DNA from 2 places in the Micromonospora sp. WMMA1923 genome. Region 1 is predicted to be linked to the other one. Evidence: predicted binding sites of a transcription regulator. Region 1 holds the regulator's gene; the other holds the start of a gene.

Region 1 (8,363 bases):
TCACGTTCACTCAACTTGACGCGGGTGCACTCCCGTCACCTGCTCCAACGGTATGAAGCGAGGAAGCGAACATGGCACGTGCGGTCGGTATCGACCTCGGCACGACGAACTCCTGCGTCAGCGTTCTTGAGGGCGGTGAGCCCACCGTCATCGCCAACGCTGAGGGCTCGCGGACGACCCCGTCGATCGTCGCGTTCGCCCGCAACGGTGAGGTGCTCGTCGGTGAGGTCGCCAAGCGCCAGGCGGTGACCAACCCGGACCGGACCATCCGGTCGGTCAAGCGGGAGATCGGCACCAACTGGTCCGTCGACATCGACGACAAGAAGTACACCCCGCAGGAGATCTCGGCGCGCACGCTGATGAAGCTCAAGCGGGACGCCGAGGCGTACCTGGGCGAGCAGATCGCCGACGCGGTGATCACCGTCCCGGCCTACTTCAACGACGGCCAGCGGCAGGCCACCAAGGAGGCCGGTGAGATCGCCGGCTTCAACGTGCTGCGGATCGTCAACGAGCCGACCGCGGCCGCCCTGGCGTACGGGCTGGACAAGGGCTCCAAGGAGCAGACCGTCCTGGTCTTCGACCTCGGTGGGGGCACCTTCGACGTCTCCCTGCTGGAGCTGGCCGAGGGGGTCATCGAGGTCAAGTCCACCAGCGGTGACAACAACCTCGGTGGTGACGACTGGGACCAGCGGATCATCGACCACCTGGTGAAGACCTTCCGGGGCGAGCACGGCATCGACCTCGGCCAGGACAAGATGGCGCTGCAGCGGCTCCGGGAGGCCGCCGAGAAGGCCAAGATCGAGCTGTCGGCGGCCACCACCACCAACATCAACCTGCCGTACATCACGGCCGGCTCCGCCGGCCCGCTGCACCTGGACGTGACGCTCAGCCGCGCCGAGTTCCAGCGGATGACGCAGGACCTGCTGGATCGCTGCAAGGGCCCGTTCGAGCAGGCGATCAAGGACGCCGGCATCAAGCTGGCCAGCGTCGACCACGTCATCCTGGTCGGTGGATCGACCCGGATGCCCGCCGTGACCGACCTGGTCAAGCAGCTCACCGGCAAGGAGCCCAACAAGGGCGTCAACCCGGACGAGGTCGTCGCCGTCGGCGCCGCCCTGCAGGCCGGTGTGCTCAAGGGCGAGGTCAAGGACGTCCTGCTGCTCGACGTGACCCCGCTGAGCCTGGGCATCGAGACCAAGGGCGGCATCTTCACCAAGCTGATCGAGCGCAACACCACCATCCCGACCAAGCGCTCCGAGGTCTTCAGCACCGCCGACGACAACCAGCCGTCCGTGCTGATCCAGGTCTTCCAGGGTGAGCGGGACATCGCGGCCTACAACAAGAAGCTCGGCACCTTCGAGCTGACCGGCCTGCCGCCGGCGCCGCGGGGCGTGCCGCAGATCGAGGTCACCTTCGACATCGACGCCAACGGCATCGTCAACGTGCACGCCAAGGACCTGGGCACCGGCAAGGAACAGAAGATGACGATCACCGGCGGCTCGTCGCTGCCGAAGGACGACATCGAGCGGATGCGCCGGGACGCCGAGGAGCACGCCGACGAGGACAAGCGTCGCCGCGAGGAGGCCGAGGCCCGCAACGTGGCCGAGGCGCTGCAGTGGCAGACCGAGAAGTTCCTCGCCGAGAGCGGTGACAAGCTGCCCACGGAGAACCGCGACCAGATCAACGAGGCGCTCGGCGAGCTGCGTGGCGCCCTCGGCGGCACCGACATCGAGAAGGTCAAGTCGGCGCACGAGCGGCTGGCCAAGGTCTCCCAGGAGGCCGGCGCGCTGCTCTACGCCCAGCAGGCCGAGCAGGGCCAGCCGGGTGCCGAGGGCCCGGGTGGGCCGGGCGGACCGGGTGCCGGGCCGGCCGGCGGCGCGCAGGCCGGTGGCACCAACGCCGGGCCGGCCGGTGGCGCGGACGACGTGGTCGACGCGGAGATCGTGGACGAGGACAAGAAGTGACAGCCCGTCCCCGCCACGTACGCACCGCACAGGGATCGAGGTAGCCGCGATGACGGATAAGCCACGAGCCGCCGACCCGGAGACCACCGGGTCGGTGCCGGGTGGCTCCGCGCCCGGCCGGCACGCCGCCGCCGAGCCGCAGGTCGTCAGCCCGGACAGTCAGCAGAACGACGAGGTCGAGCAGGAGCCGGCGGCGACCGACGCGAGCGCCGACGTCCCGGCCGACGGCCTGGTCGAGGAGGCCGAGGTCGTCGTCGACGAGATCGAGGTCGAGGAGGCCCCGGCCGGGCCACCGGTGGTGGACGCCCCGGCCCAGCCGGCGGAGAGCACCAAGCCGGCGGAGAGCACCAAGCCGGCAGCGGAGAGCAAACCGGCGGCGGAGAGCAAGCCCAAGGACGCCGCGCCGGCCCTCGGCGCGGAGCTGGCGGCCCTCCGCTCCGACCTCGACGAGCGGACCCGGGACCTGCAGCGGGTGACGGCGGAGTACGCCAACTACCGCAAGCGGGTGGACCGGGACCGGGGCGTCGTCCAGGAGCAGGCCACCGGTTCGGTGCTGGCCGGGCTGCTGCCGATCCTGGACGACCTGGACCGGGCCCGCGAGCACGGTGACCTGGTGGGTCCGTTCGGCGCGGTGGCCGAGCAGCTCACCACCGTGGTCGGCAAGCTCGGGCTCACCCCGTTCGGCGAGCAGGGTGACCCGTTCGACCCGACCCGGCACGAGGCGGTGGCGCACCAGACCTCCGCCGACGTCACCGAGCCGACCTGCGTGCAGATCATGCGTCGGGGCTATCTGCTCGGCGAGCGGCTGCTGCGGCCAGCGCTGGTCGCGGTCGCCGACCCGGAATAGTGCGAATCCGTGGCCGGGTCGTCCCGTCCGTCGACGATCGGCGGGCGGGACGACCGGGCCACGCCTGGCAGGGGGTGGACCGGTGAGTTCCAAGGACTGGATCGAGAAGGACTTCTACGCCGTGCTGGGCGTGGACAAGTCCGCCTCCTCGGACGAGATCAAGAAGGCGTACCGGAAACTGGCGCGGGAGTCGCACCCGGACCACAACCCCGGTGACACCAGGGCCGAGGAGCGGTTCAAGGCCGCGTCCGAGGCGTACAACGTGCTCTCCGACGACAACCGCCGTCGGGAGTACGACGAGCTGCGTGCCCTCTTCGGCTCCGGCGCGTTCCGGCGTGGAGCCCGTACCGGTCAGCCCGGTGGCACCCCCTTCGACGTCTCCGACCTCTTCGGTGGCGGCGCGGGCGGGGGTGACCGGCGCTTCGGCGGGGCCGGCGGCGGTTTCTCCGACCTGTTCACGTCGATCTTCTCCGGTGGTGGGGCCGGCGGTGGGCCGGGTCGCCCCGCCGGGCCGGCCCGGGGCCGCAACGTCGAGGCCGAGGTCGCCCTGGACTTCACCGATGCGGTACGCGGGGTGACCATCCCGTTGACGTTGCGCTCACCGGGGGTCTGCGACACCTGCCACGGCAACGGCGCCAAGCCCGGCACCCAGCCACGGACCTGTCCGGTCTGCCACGGGGCCGGGACGACCACCCGCAACCAGGGTGCGTTCAGCTTCGCCGAGCCGTGCCGCAACTGTCAGGGCGTCGGCACCGTCGTCGAGGAGAAGTGCCCCGAGTGCCAGGGCACCGGCGGCGTGACGAAGACCCGTACGTTGAAGGTCCGGTTCCCCGCCGGGGTGGCCGACGGCCAGCGGATCCGGCTCAGTGGCCGGGGCGAGGCCGGTGAGCGTGGCGGCCCGGCCGGCGACCTCTTCGTACACGTGAAGGTCCGGCCGGACGAGTTGTTCGGGCGTACCGGGGACGACCTGACCCTGACCGTGCCGATCACGTACGCCGAGGCGGTCCTGGGCACGGACCTGCGGGTGCCGACCCTCGACGGGGTGGTGACGCTACGGGTGCCACCGGGTACGCCGAGCGGGCGGGTGCTGCGGGCCCGGGGCAAGGGAGTCAGCCGTCGCGAGGGCCAGGCCGGCGACCTGCTGGTCACGCTGGACGTGGTGGTACCGGCGAAGGTGTCCGACGAGGCGCAGGCCGCCCTGCGGGCGTTCGCCGAGCAGACGCCGCCGGCCGGGCGGGAACATCTCGACGCGCGGGTACGTCGCTTCGGGTAACCGTGGAGTGCATGCGGAGGTGAGCGGGATGTCGGACGAGTTCGCCGGTTCGGGCGACCCTGCCTACGAGGCCAAGGTCCTGATGATCTCGGTCGCGGCGCGGATGGCGGGGATGCACCCGCAGACGCTGCGCCAGTACGACCGGCTGGGGCTGGTGCAGGCCGGGCGGGCCGCCGGTGGCGGTCGGCGGTACAGCGTCCGGGACGTGGTACTGCTCCGTGAGGTGCAACGGCTCAGCCAGGACGACGGGGTCAATCTGGCCGGGATCAAGCGGATCATCGGCCTGGAACAGTTGCTGGAGCAGGCCCAGCAGCGGCTGGCCCGGATGGAGGCGGAGCTGGACGCCGCGTACCGGCGGGTGGCCGAGCTGGAGTCGCTGGCCCGCTTCCCCGGTCGTGACCTGGTCCAGACCACCCGGTCCTCGACGGCGCTGGTGGTCTGGCGGCCCCGCCGCAACCCGGACCGCTGAGCCGGCTGCGGTTCGGTCGGATCCCCGGCGCGGTCGGTCCACCCCGTCTAGCCTGTGACCAGGTGTTGTCCGCCCGATCTGGGCCCTTGGTGAGGGGGAGTAGTGACAGGAGCGGCCAAGAAGGTGGCGCAGGCGGCGGAGGACCAGCTCGACCGGGTCGCCGAGGGCGTCCGCGAGAAGTTCGACGAGATCACCGACGCCCGGCTCTCCGGTCGCACCGACCGGGCCGCCGGCCACCGACCGCAGTCGGGCCAGGACGCCGGCCAGCGGTCGCAGTCGGGCCCGGATGCCGGGCAGCGGTCGGACGCCGACCAGGGTGCCGAGCGGGCGAAGCCCCGACCGCCGGCTGGTGGCGGCGCGGATCGTCGTCCGCCGGCTGGTGGCGGCGCGGACCAGAACAGCGAGCGCGGCCGGCCGGAGCGCCGGACCGAACGGCACGGCCGGTCGATCGGCTGACCGCCGCACCAGGCCGGTCGCTCCGGCTCGGTCGCTCCGGCTCGGTCGCTCCGGCTCAGGGCCGCGAACGGGCCGGGACCCACGGGGGGTCCCGGCCCGTTCGCTGGCTGCGGGTCGCGGGTGCGTCGGCGGCTCAGTCGAGTCGGCGGTTCTCCCGGACCAGACCGCCCTCACACCAGTCCCGGTAGACGAAGAGGGTCGGGCGGGCCAGCAGCACCCGCGAGTTGTGCGCCCAGGTGCGCATCAGCTCGTCGCCGGAGCGCTCGGCCTGGTCGACCAGCTTGCGGAACCGGCGCCTCGGGTGGGCCCGGAAGCCCGTCCGGATGCCGTCGGCGGCGTAGATGTAGAGGCAGTGCAGGGCGAACCGGCGGGCCGGACAGGTCGGATCCATCGCCAGGTCGAAGAGGGTCGTCACCAGCCGGTCTCCGGCGACCAGCAGGTCCCAGTCCTGCGGCATGCTGGTCAGCGGCACCGAATCGGGTTGGTACGCCCAGGCCCGCAACTCCGCGGGGGACGGGTCGACGGGGTTGGCGAAACCGGAGAAGCTCGATTCCTGCACGCTCAACCGGCCAACCTTCCGCATCGCGCCCGCGCCGGCACCGGCCGGCCCGCAGGCCCCCTGGGCTGCTGGGGCGACACGTTAACGCGGTACCGGTGACCTGCGGTAGCCCCTTGCTGGGAGATTTCGGCAACCGTCGGTCCGACCGGACCGGCCGTACGGGCAAGCCGCCTGGACACGGTGCCGAAGGTCACGCCGGTGAGGTGGCCGCCGGCGTCGGCGACGGCACCGGGATCCCGGTGCCGCCGGTCGCGGCGACGCGGGCCTGCCGGAGCGACCCGGGCCGGTCCCCGTCGCTCAGTCCGGGGTGGGTAGCGGCGGTCCCTCGGGGGTGGGGACCGGCCTGGCCAGCCGGGCCGCCGACCGCTGGCGCAGCCACTGCTTGAACCACGCCAGGTCAGGCAGTCGGGCCAGCATCGGCCCGGTCACCACCGTGATCAACACGTACGCGGTGGCGAGCGCCGTCAACCGGGGTTCCACCGTCCCGGCGGCGACCGCGAGCCCGGCGATGACGATGGAGAACTCCCCGCGTGGCATCAGGGCCAGGCCGGCCCGCCACCGGCCGGGCTCGGCGATGCCGACCCGCCGGGCGGCCAGGTACCCGGTGAGCAGTTTGGTCCCCATGGTGACCACGGCCAGGGTGAGCGCGGGCAGCAACACCGGCGGCATCTCCCGGGGGTCGGTCACCAACCCGAAGAAGACGAAGAAGACCGCGGCGAACAGGTCCCGCAGCGGGGAGAGCAACTCGGTCGCGTGGTGCGCCACCGGCCCGGACAGGGCGATGCCCACCAGGAACGCGCCGACCGCCGCCGACACCTGTAGCTTCGCCGCGATGCCGGCGACCAGCAGGGTGAGCCCGAGCACCCCGAGCAGCAGCGCCTCCGGGTCCCGGGCCGACAGCGCCGCGGAGATCCACCGGCCGTACCGGATGGCGACGACCAGGACGACCATCACCGTGCCCGCCGCGACGGCGAGGGCCAGGCCGCCCCGGACCAGGCCGACGCCGGCCAGCAGCGCGGTGAGCAGCGGGAGGTAGAGCGCCATCGCGAGATCCTCGATGACCAGCACCGACAGCACCACCGGGGTCTCCCGGTTGCCGACCCGACCCAGGTCGCTGAGCACCTTGGCGATCACGCCGGAGGAGGAGACCCAGGTGATGCCGCCGAGCACCACCGCGGCCAGCCAGCCCCAACCGAGCAGCAGGGCGAAGGCGACCCCCGGCGTCGCGTTGAGCACCGCGTCGATCAGCCCGGCCGGGGCGGCCGACCGCAGGTTGCCTACCAGTTCGTTGGCCGAGTACTCCAGGCCGAGCATGACCAGTAGCAGGATCACGCCGATCTCGGAGCCGACGGCGATGAACTCCTCGCTGGCGGTCAGCGGCAGGATGCCGCCGTGGCCGAAGGCCAGGCCGGCCAGCAGGTACAGAGGGATCGGGGAGAGCCCGATCCGGCGGCTGAGCCGGCCGAGCAGGCCAAGGCCGAACAGCAGGGCGCCCAGCTCGACGAGGAGCGAGGTCTCCGCCGGCATCCGGCTCAGCCGTCCGGGTCACTGTCGGCGAAGATGGCGGTCACCCCGTCGAGGCCCTGTCGGGTCCCGACCACGACCACCACGTCACCGGCCGCGAAGCGGAACGAGGGGACGGGCGAGACGATGACCTCGCCGTGCCGTAGCACCGCGACGATGGAGGCACTGGTACGCGTCCGTGCCCTGGTGTCGCCGAGCAGCCTGCCGACGTAGGCGGAACCGGCCGGAATGGCGATCTGCTCGGTGAGCAGCCCGGCGGCCTGCTCCCGCAACCCGGCGAGCTGGCCCAGCATCAGCGACGCGCCGAGAATGTCGGCCAACGCCTCCGCCTCGTCGTCGGTCAGCGGGATGTCCGCCTGACACGCGTCCGGATCGTCCGGGTCGTAGAGGACCAGGTCACGGCGGCCGTTGCGGTGGGAGACCACCCCGAGTCGGCGACCGGACTCCGTCACCAGGTCATGACGCATGCCGATGCCCGGCAGCGCGGTCTGTTCGACGCGTACTCGCACCAGCCCACGCTACTCCGCTTCACCGAAGCTCTCCGCCCCTCGTTCTCGTCGACCGCGCGGGGGCTCGGAAAGCGTTAACAGGGGGCCCTTCCGCGGTTGCGCAGGTTGGTGACGCGGCCGGCCAGGATGCGGTCGGCCCGGGCCTCGTCGGCCACGACGATGCCCTCGATCGCCGACGAGGCGGTGATGCTGGCGACCCGGGCGCGGTCGGCCAGTTGGCTGAGCAGGCCGGGAAGTTGGTCGCGGTAGAGCGCCTCGGAGCCACGTCCCACATCCACCGTGCTCAGCGCGGTCACCAGGGTGCCGGGGATCTGGCCGAGGAGTCGGTCCAGGTCGACGAAGCTACGCATCAGCTACCTCGAGAATTAAGTGCATAACCACCAGCCAGATTATTTAGTTTGTCGGATTCCGTTGGGTAGTTAACGACGTCGGCGTGACCGAGGGGCGGGGGTGGAGGGTGATGTGGGTCACCGGTTAGAGTTGAGTGGAATACGCTCAACTCTGGCTTCGTCCTAACCACTGGACACGCCTATCCGGGGGAGCCCATGAACACGGAACGTCTCACCACTAAGAGCCGCGAATCCATCACCGGTGCCGTCGCCCTGGCCAAGCGGGGCGGCCACGCGACCGTGGAGCCCTGGCACCTGCTGCTGGCCCTGCTGGACACCGACGGGTCCACCGCCGCCGGCCTGCTGCGCGCCGTCGGGGCGGACCCGGTCGAGCTGCGCCGGGCCGCCCAGCGGGCGGTGGACGCCCTGCCAG
Region 2 (8,363 bases), 3.3 Mb from region 1:
ATCGCCAGCCCGACGGCGGCCAGCGGGGTGAGCACCGTGGCGATGCCGGTGAGGCCGGGTAGGACCAGCCCGACCGCGGCCAGCACCTCGGCCGCGCCGAGGGCCTTGACCTGGCTGGGGGGCACGTTCCTGACCCAGCTCATCCGGTCGAGCAGCTTCTCCTTGGGTTGGGTCAGCTTGGTCAGCCCCGCGCCGGCGAAGAGCCCGGCGAGCAGGACCTGCAGGATCCACAGAAACACGTTCACGGGTGAGTCGCCTCCGAGCGGTCAGGCTGGTCTTCGGGAATTCACGCCCAAGGCTACGGGCGCCGACGCCGCGCTCCGCACCGCCCAGCACCGCCGAGCACCGCCCGGCAGCCGCCGAGAACCGCCCAGCACCGCCCGGCAGCCGCCGCATACCGCCCAGCACCGCCGAGCACCGCCCGGCAGCCGCCGCGCATCGCCGAGCACCCGCCGTACACCGACGGGCCGGCAGCCCCGGGCCCCGCCGCCGGGACGACAGGGGCCGGGGAAGCCGGTCAGGCGGCGCTGAGTGGCTGACCGCCGAGGGTCCCGGCGTCGACCCCGCCGAGGGTCCCGGCGTCGACCTCAGCCGGGCGTAGCGCCAGCGCGAGCACGTCGGCGACGTCGGCGAGGACGTGCACGGTGAGCGCCTCGCGGACCTCGGCGGGCAGGTCGTCGAGGTCCGGCTCGTTGCGGGCCGGGATGATCACCTCGGTCAGGCCGGCCCGGTGGGCGGCGAGCAGCTTCTGCTTCACCCCGCCGATGGGCAGCACCCGGCCGGAGAGAGTCACCTCGCCGGTCATCCCGAACTCGGGGCGGACCGGCCGGCCGCTGGCCAGCGAGGCCAGGGCGGTGACCATGGTGATCCCGGCGCTGGGGCCGTCCTTGGGCACCGCCCCGGCCGGCACGTGCAGGTGGATCCGCCGCCCGGCGAGGGCGTTGGGGTCCAGTCCCAGTCGGCGACCGTTGGAGCGCAGGTAGGAGAGGGCGATCTGCGCCGACTCCTTCATCACCTCGCCGAGTTGCCCGGTGAGGGTCAGCCCCGGCTCCCCCGGCATGCTGGTGGCCTCGATGAAGAGCACGTCGCCACCGGCACCGGTGACCGCCAGGCCGGTGGCCACCCCGGCGACCGCGGTACGTTCGGCCGACTCCGGGGTGAACCGGGGGCGGCCCAGATAACGGGCGAGGTCGTCGGCGTCCACCCGGACCGGGGTCGGGTCGGTGGCCAGGGCCACGGCCACCTTGCGCAGGATCTTCGCCAGGGCACGCTCCAACTGCCGGACACCGGCCTCCCGGGTGTGTTCCCCGGCGATGCGGGCCAGCGCCCCGTCGGCGACGGTGACCTCGTCGGCGGTCAGCCCGGCCCGCTGCAGCTGCCGGGGCAGCAGGTGGTCCCGGGCGATGGCGACCTTCTCGTCCTCGGTGTACCCGTCCAGGGTGACCAGTTCCATCCGGTCCAGCAACGGGCCGGGGATCGACTCCACCACGTTGGCGGTGGCCAGGAAGAGCACGTCGGACAGGTCGAGGTCGACCTCCAGGTAGTGGTCCCGGAAGGTGTGGTTCTGCGCCGGGTCGAGCACCTCCAGGAGGGCGGCGGCGGGATCACCGGCGTAGCCGGTGGCCAGCTTGTCGACCTCGTCGAGCAGGATCACCGGGTTCATCGACCCGGCCTCGCGCAGGGCCCGGACGATCCGCCCGGGCAACGCGCCCACGTAGGTGCGTCGGTGACCGCGGATCTCCGCCTCGTCCCGGACACCGCCGAGCGAGACCCGGACGAAGTTGCGGCCGAGCGCCCGGGCGACGGACTCACCGAGGCTGGTCTTGCCGACTCCGGGCGGGCCGGCGAGGGCGAGCACCGCTCCGGAACCGCGCCCGCCGACCACGCCGAGGTTGCGCTCGGCCCGGCGGTTGCGCACCGCGAGGTACTCCAGGATCCGGTCCTTGACGTCGGCCAGGCCGGCGTGGTCGGCGTCGAGCACCGCGCGGGCCGCGCCGAGGTCGGTGTGGTCGGCGGTACGCACGCCCCACGGCATCTCCAGGACGGTGTCCAACCAGGTACGGATCCAGCCCGACTCCGGGGACGCGTCGCTGGCCCGCTCCAGCTTGCCCACCTCACGAAGCGCCGCCTCGCGGATCTTCTCCGGCAGGTCGGCGGACTCCACCCGGGACCGGTAGTCGGCGGAGCCGTCCGGCTCGTCCTCGCCCAGCTCCTTGCGGATCGCGGCGAGCTGCTGGCGGAGCAGGAACTCCCGCTGGGACTTCTCCAACCCCTCCCGGACGTCGGTGTTGATCTGCTCGGTGACCTCCTGCTCGGCCAGGTGTTCCCGGACCCAGCCGACCAGCAGCTCCAGCCGGGCGGTGACGTCGGCGGCGGCGAGCAGCTCGGTCTTCTGCGCCAGGCTGAGCCAGGGCGCGTAGCCGGCCGCGTCGGCCAGCTCGGAGAGGTCGGTCATCCGCTCCATGGCGTCGATGACCTGCCACGCGCCCCGCTGCTGCAGGACCGAGGTCATCAGGGCGCGATACTCACGGGCAAGGTCCCGGGCCCGGCCGGCCGGGGCGGGCTCGGACAGTTCGGTCGCCTCGACCCAGAGGGCGGCACCGGGGCCGGGGACACCGGAACCGATGCGGGCCCGGGACAGCCCTCGAATCACCGCGGCGGGCTCGCCACTGGGCAGCCGGCCGGTCTTCTCGATGGTGGCGACCACGCCGACCGGGCCGTACTCGCCGTCGATGCGGGGTACGGCCAGGAGCTGACGGTCACCACTGGCGCGGGCCGCGTCCACGGCGGCCTGGGTGCTCGGGTCGAGGGTCACCGGGATGACCATGCCGGGCAACAGGACGGCGTCGGTAAGCGGAAGTACCGGAAGAGTAGCCATCGGACACCTGCCATCAGATTGACTTGAGCGTGTCTGACTCAAGTAACCGATCGTTCCTGTTGTTCCGGGGTGTGACCCACGACACCAGCAGGCCCCGGCAGGGGTCCACCGCCCCGCCTGCCTGCGTGGCTATTGCGTCAGCGGCGATGAACTTTCCACGCCCACGTCGACCCGAGGACCCGGCAAACCGCGACCCGCCGATTCGAATACGCCGCATATTGTTGCGGATTTGCCCGGTGGTGGGTCAGACTTTTACCCACACCAGCCACACACAAGGAGTAATCGGCGATGGCCAGGAAAGTAATCACTGTTCTGACCGACGATCTCGACGGCGGAAAGGCCGATCGCACCGTCGAGTTCAGTCTGGACGGCGTCGCGTACACCATCGACGTGTCCGACGAGAACGCCGGGGTGCTGCGGAAGGCGCTCGACCCCTACATCAATGCCGGTCGGCGGGTCGGTCGCGCGCCGGCCGAGGCTGCCCGGACCAGCCGGCGAGCTGGCCGTCCCATCTCCGGAATGGACCGCGAGCAGAACCGGGCCATCCGGGAATGGGCGGCCAAGAACGGCTACGAAATCTCCGAGCGGGGGCGGATCCCGGTCTCGGTGGTCGAGGCGTACAAGAGCCGCTGAGCCGGGGGTTCGACGGCACCGGGGCCGGGGCCAGGGCTGAGAAATCAGCGCTGCCCCGGCGGGATTCGGCGCGCAATTTCCACCGCTGGCGCACTGCGGCCGGCAGAATATCCACCAACCCACTCGCGTACGGTGCGGGCATACGGCGCCGGTCGGACCAGCCAAGGGCGTGAGCCAATCCCGGCCCGGGACGGTTCCGATCCCACTCGCGACGACCAACGGGGCCGTCCGGGGATTCCCCGGACGGCCCCGCCGTCACTACTCCCGGCCGCGCCGGCTCAGTTGACTTCGATCCGGACCACGTCGAAGGCCGGGGTCTGGTTGGCCCGCTCCATCATCGGCAGCCGGTGGGAACCGTCGCCGGCCCAGACCGCACACTGCGCGGTGCCCTGCTGCGGCAGTCCGGCCACCTGGATCGCCACCTCGTCGGGGTTGCGACCGCCGCCGCCGTCCTCGGTCGCCACGAAGAACGCCGGGGCGGGTGCCGGGTCGGGTGCCTGGTCGGTGTTGCCGAGCATCCGGCAGGCGGTGTGGAAGTGACCTCGGGTCAGCCCCTCACCGTTGAGCACCGAGCTCTCCAGGTAGTACCCGCCCTGGCCGGCCGCGAGGAAGCGGTCCCGCACCAGGTTGCGGGTCGAGATCCGCAGGGTGAAGGCCTGGTTGGCCTGCACCTGCTGGGGGAACTCGGTGATCAACAACGAGGGGTTGTTGCCGGCGGCGCCGACCTCACCGAACGCGGTGCTGATGCACCGGTTGCCGTTCTGGAAGCCGTCGTGCGGCTGCAACCGGCTGTTCTCACAGTTCTGGGCCAGCACGTCGAGGCCGTTGTTGGGGTTGTTGTTGCCACCCCCGTTGTTACCGCCCCCGTTGTTGCCACCGTTGTTGTTGCCGTTACCGCCGTTGTTGCCGTTGCCGCCGCCGTTGTTGCCGTTGTTCGGGTTGGCGTTGACCACGGTGCAGGTGGCCAGCTCGTCGAGGCCCTGCGGGCGGTCGGCGACCCGGCCGATGGCGGTGGCGATCCGGTTCAGCGTCGCCCGCCGCTTGTCCGCCAGCGGACCGAGGATCGCATTGTTGATGAAGGCCTGCCCGTTGCGCCCCTCCGCCGCCAGCCGCCGGTTGGCGTCGTTGATCTGGCTGCCGAGCAGGGTCAGGTTGCGCGAGACCTCGTTCTGGGCACGGGCCGGGATCTCCCGGGGCAGCTTCGCGGTCACGTCCGGGCAGCTGATCGTGGACACCGCGTTACCGGCCCGCAGCGAACGGCATTCCGCGACGGACATCTGACCGTCACCCCAGTAGTTGCGGACGTCCCGCCCGTTCTGCTGGTTGACCGTGACCCCCGCGGCACTGCTGGCGGTGGCCCCGGGGCTCGGCGCGACGCACTCGGCAGCGACCGTCCGGGTACGCGACGGCTTGTCTCCGGCGGACGAGATCTGGGTAACGGCGACGATGCCGCCGAAGACCGCAAGCGTACCGACCGCGGCGATCACCCGCTTGCTCCGCGCGTTACCGGATGACCGTCGCGCCCGTGTGGACCTGCGCATCGAATTGTTCTCCTTCTCGATCCGGTAGTTGACTCGTGTCCTCGGCGGACCGACGGGAATTCAGGTGAACGCCGCGTCGAGGAGCACTGCGACACCTCCGGCCGCACGTCGATGACCGACGATGCCCTTTCCGCACCGTCGCCCACGCCTGGGGCGCGGGTGGAAGATCCTGTCCATTCGCGCATGAGTACGGAGCCACGGCGGCCAGGGTTCAACCCGTACCCGCGATCCTCGGAGGAATTTTCGGCGCGCCCGCCGCCGGCCGCGAACGGGCCGGTTCTCACCCCCGGTGACCTGGGACGCTCACCCGGAGGTGGTGATCAGTCCACGCAGAGATGTTCGAAGGCGAAGCCGTCGGCGAACTCGTCCCGCCGCGACCGCAACGCCAGGATGTCGGCCCGCAACTGCGACCGGGAGACCACATCCGTCGGCACGGTGTCGAACCCACGCAGCCGTTCGCCGATCGCCACGGCCGCCAGGTCCTCGGCCAACCGGGCGGTCGGCACCCCCCGGACGACCCGGTGGTCACGCACCGACACCCGTTCCACCAGACAGGAGTCCGGCCCCACCGTGACCCAGCTCCACCCCTCGGCCGGCCCGTCGGTCCACCGCACGTGCAGACCACGCACGATCGGGTCGACCAGGTGACCGCTGACGTACGCCTCGACGGCCGCGGCCCGGGCCAGCGCGCCCAGGTCGTTGACGGGGCCGCTGCGCCCGTCCGGCAGCCGGCCGAGGATGTCGCGGAACCCCACCGGCGGCGGGCTGTGCGGGGTCGGTGTCACCGGCTCCGCGGACGTGAGCGCCGCGTAGTGCCGGGCATCGAGCAGGTACCCGACGATCTGCCGACCGTGCGACCCGGCACGCAGCGTCGGCGAGCTGATCCGCAGCAGCGGCAGGCCGACGGCCGCACAGACCACGTCGGTCATCCGCCGCTCCCGCTGCTGCGCACCACCGGGCACCGCCGGCGGGCCGACCTCGACGGCGAACCTCGGGTGCCCGGTGTCGGCGGCGCAGACGACCAGGTCGAGCCCCGCCCGCACGGCCGCGCTCCACTGGTTACCGGTCACCCCGGGTGGACGGCGGTGCACCAGCTCACCGAGTCGCCGGTCGGTGTGCACCAGGTGCCCGTGGCGGCGCAGCACCGGGCCACGTCCGGTGTCGTCGGGCAGCGCGCGCAACCACGCGCCGTCGTCACTGTCGGTGCGCGCCATCCGCCTGGTCCATTCGTGTGCCGTCGACCGGCCCGAGTCTAGGCCCCGGATCATGGCCGAGGCGGCACGGGCGCGGCGGCCCGTTAGGCTCGCGGGGTGCTGCCCCATGGACCGGTCCCCGATCGACTGACCAAGCGCAGCCTGGTCACCGTTTCGCATGCCATCGAACAGGCCGCGCTGGCCACTGCCGAGGACGGTCCGCTGGTCGTCTTCGCGCTGTTCCAGCGCCTGCCGTACTTCGACCGGGAGCGACGCCGCTACGCGCGGATCGCCGCCCGGTCGGCGGTCACCGTCGTCGGCATGGTCGGTGGCGCCCCACCGCAACTGCCCGCCGGGGTGTCCGGCGTGACTGTCGACGAGCAGCACGAGCTGGCCCGGGAGTGGACAGTGCTGGCGCTGACCCCGCGCTTCGGGGCGGTGCTGGTGGCCCACGACCTCGGTGAGGTGGCCCCGGACGCGGTCACCCTGGAGGCGGGGCGGCTGTTCGCCGGCGGCTGGAGCTTTCGCCGGGACGAGGCACTGCACGAGGTGCTGCGGCTACGCGAACTCTTCGACGACCAACTGCCCGCTCCGGTCCGGTCCGTGGTGGACGAGACGGTCAGCCGGGTCCGGGACCTGCCCGCCACCCCGGGTGAGACCCGGGCCGAGGCGGCGGTACGGCTGCTGGCCGGACGGGTAGGCGGAGCCCGCCCCGCCGCGACGGCGTCAGCGGAGACTACCGACGAGCCGACCCGGCTGCTCGACGAGCCGGCGATGGCCCGCTGGACCTCCGCCGACGGGGTGACCGCCTCCGGCGTCCTGCCGGTGGCGCTGATCGGCGTCCGGGTCGACGATCCGGCCGGCTCACCGGACCGGGTGATCCGACGCAGCGTCGCCCGGGAGACCCAGGCGGTGCTCGGCGCGCTGACCGCCACGCTCGGCCCGGCCGACCGGGCGGTACGCCTCGACGAACGGGAGTACCTGCTGGTCCTGCCGGCGCTGACCGAGGAGCAGGCGGTCGGAGCCGCGCACCGGGTACACGAGTCACTGGCCGGACTGGCCCGGTCGTACCCGTTCGTCACCTTCGCCGTGCACACCGTGGTCGCCGTGACGGCCCGGCGGCCGCTGCCGGTGGCCGACGTGCGGCACGCGCTGCGGTGGGCGGTACGCGAGGGCGTACCGGTGGCCACCGTCGCCGCCGCCCCCACCGGCGTCACCGTCGACGGGCGCTGACGCCGGGCGAGGTCGAGGCGATCCGGACCCCGACGGGGTCGAGGCGATCCGGACCCCGACGGGGTCGAGGCGATCCGGACCCCGACGGGGTCGACTGCCCCGGGAACCACGGGTCGAAGGTCCCGGCGGACACCGGCCCGGTCGGCCCTGCCCGAGGACCCCGCGGCGGCGTGTGATGGGGGTGTGCCACCCGACGTGCGGGGCGCGGCACAGGAAGGGACGTGGAAACCATGACCGCCACCATCGAGCGGACCACCACCGCCAGCGGAGCCACGACGGTCGAGCACCCCCGGCAGCGGGCCGCCCGGTACGTCTTCGCGGGCATCCGGATCGCCCTGGGCTGGACGTTCCTGTGGGCCTTCGTCGACAAGCTGTTCGGCCTGGGCTTCGCCACCGGGTCGGAGAACGCCTGGCTCAACGGCGGCAGCCCCACCAAGGGTTTCCTCGGCTTCGCCGCCAGCGGCCCCTTCCAGGGGCTCTACCAGGGCATCGCCGGTGCGGCCTGGGCCGACTGGCTGTTCATGGCGGGGCTCGCCGGCATCGGCACGGCCCTGCTGCTCGGCATCGGCATGCGGGTCGCGGCGGTCGCCGGTGGGCTGCTCTACGTGCTGATGTGGACCGCCGTACTACCTCCGGAGAACAACCCCTTCATGGACGAGCACCTGGTGAACGCGGCGTTGCTGGCCGGCCTGGCGCTGGTCGACGCCGGTGACACGCTCGGCCTGGGCCGGGTCTGGGCAAATCTGCCCCTGGTACGGCGCCTGCCCTGGCTGCGCTGAACCGGCCGGTGCCCTGCCCGGCGGGGCGGGTTCCGTTCGGTGGTGGGCGTCACCTGCGGGTGGCGCCCACCATCGACGGTTGCCGGGATGCCGCCGGGGATCGGTG

The links. The regulator HspR, encoded in region 1, represses chaperone genes until heat shock. The targets are predictions, from matches to a motif close to TTGAGTNNNNNNNACTCAA.
Region 2: a site for HspR is predicted at 2,902-2,920, ahead of lon (endopeptidase La). Genes of this name have one in related genera too.

Annotation. Positions count from the first base shown of each region.
Region 1 covers NZ_JBMHLZ010000001.1:5,900,140-5,908,502, forward strand. Annotated here, with positions in the region: gene dnaK (molecular chaperone DnaK) at 72-1,964, shown strand; gene grpE (nucleotide exchange factor GrpE) at 2,014-2,811, shown strand; gene dnaJ (molecular chaperone DnaJ) at 2,894-4,084, shown strand; gene ACN28G_RS26845 (heat shock protein transcriptional repressor HspR) at 4,113-4,553, shown strand; gene ACN28G_RS26850 (hypothetical protein) at 4,656-5,009, shown strand; gene ACN28G_RS26855 (hypothetical protein) at 5,143-5,574, opposite strand; gene ACN28G_RS26860 (cation:proton antiporter) at 5,866-7,095, opposite strand; gene ACN28G_RS26865 (cation:proton antiporter regulatory subunit) at 7,101-7,601, opposite strand; gene ACN28G_RS26870 (hypothetical protein) at 7,676-7,951, opposite strand; gene clpB (ATP-dependent chaperone ClpB) at 8,147-8,363, shown strand, end outside.
Region 2 covers NZ_JBMHLZ010000001.1:2,586,933-2,595,295, forward strand. Annotated here, with positions in the region: gene ACN28G_RS11605 (DoxX family protein) at 1-245, opposite strand, end outside; gene lon (endopeptidase La) at 518-2,878, opposite strand; gene ACN28G_RS11615 (histone-like nucleoid-structuring protein Lsr2) at 3,167-3,511, shown strand; gene ACN28G_RS11620 (hypothetical protein) at 3,790-5,052, opposite strand; gene ACN28G_RS11625 (hypothetical protein) at 5,373-6,266, opposite strand; gene ACN28G_RS11630 (DICT sensory domain-containing protein) at 6,363-7,478, shown strand; gene ACN28G_RS11635 (hypothetical protein) at 7,700-8,257, shown strand.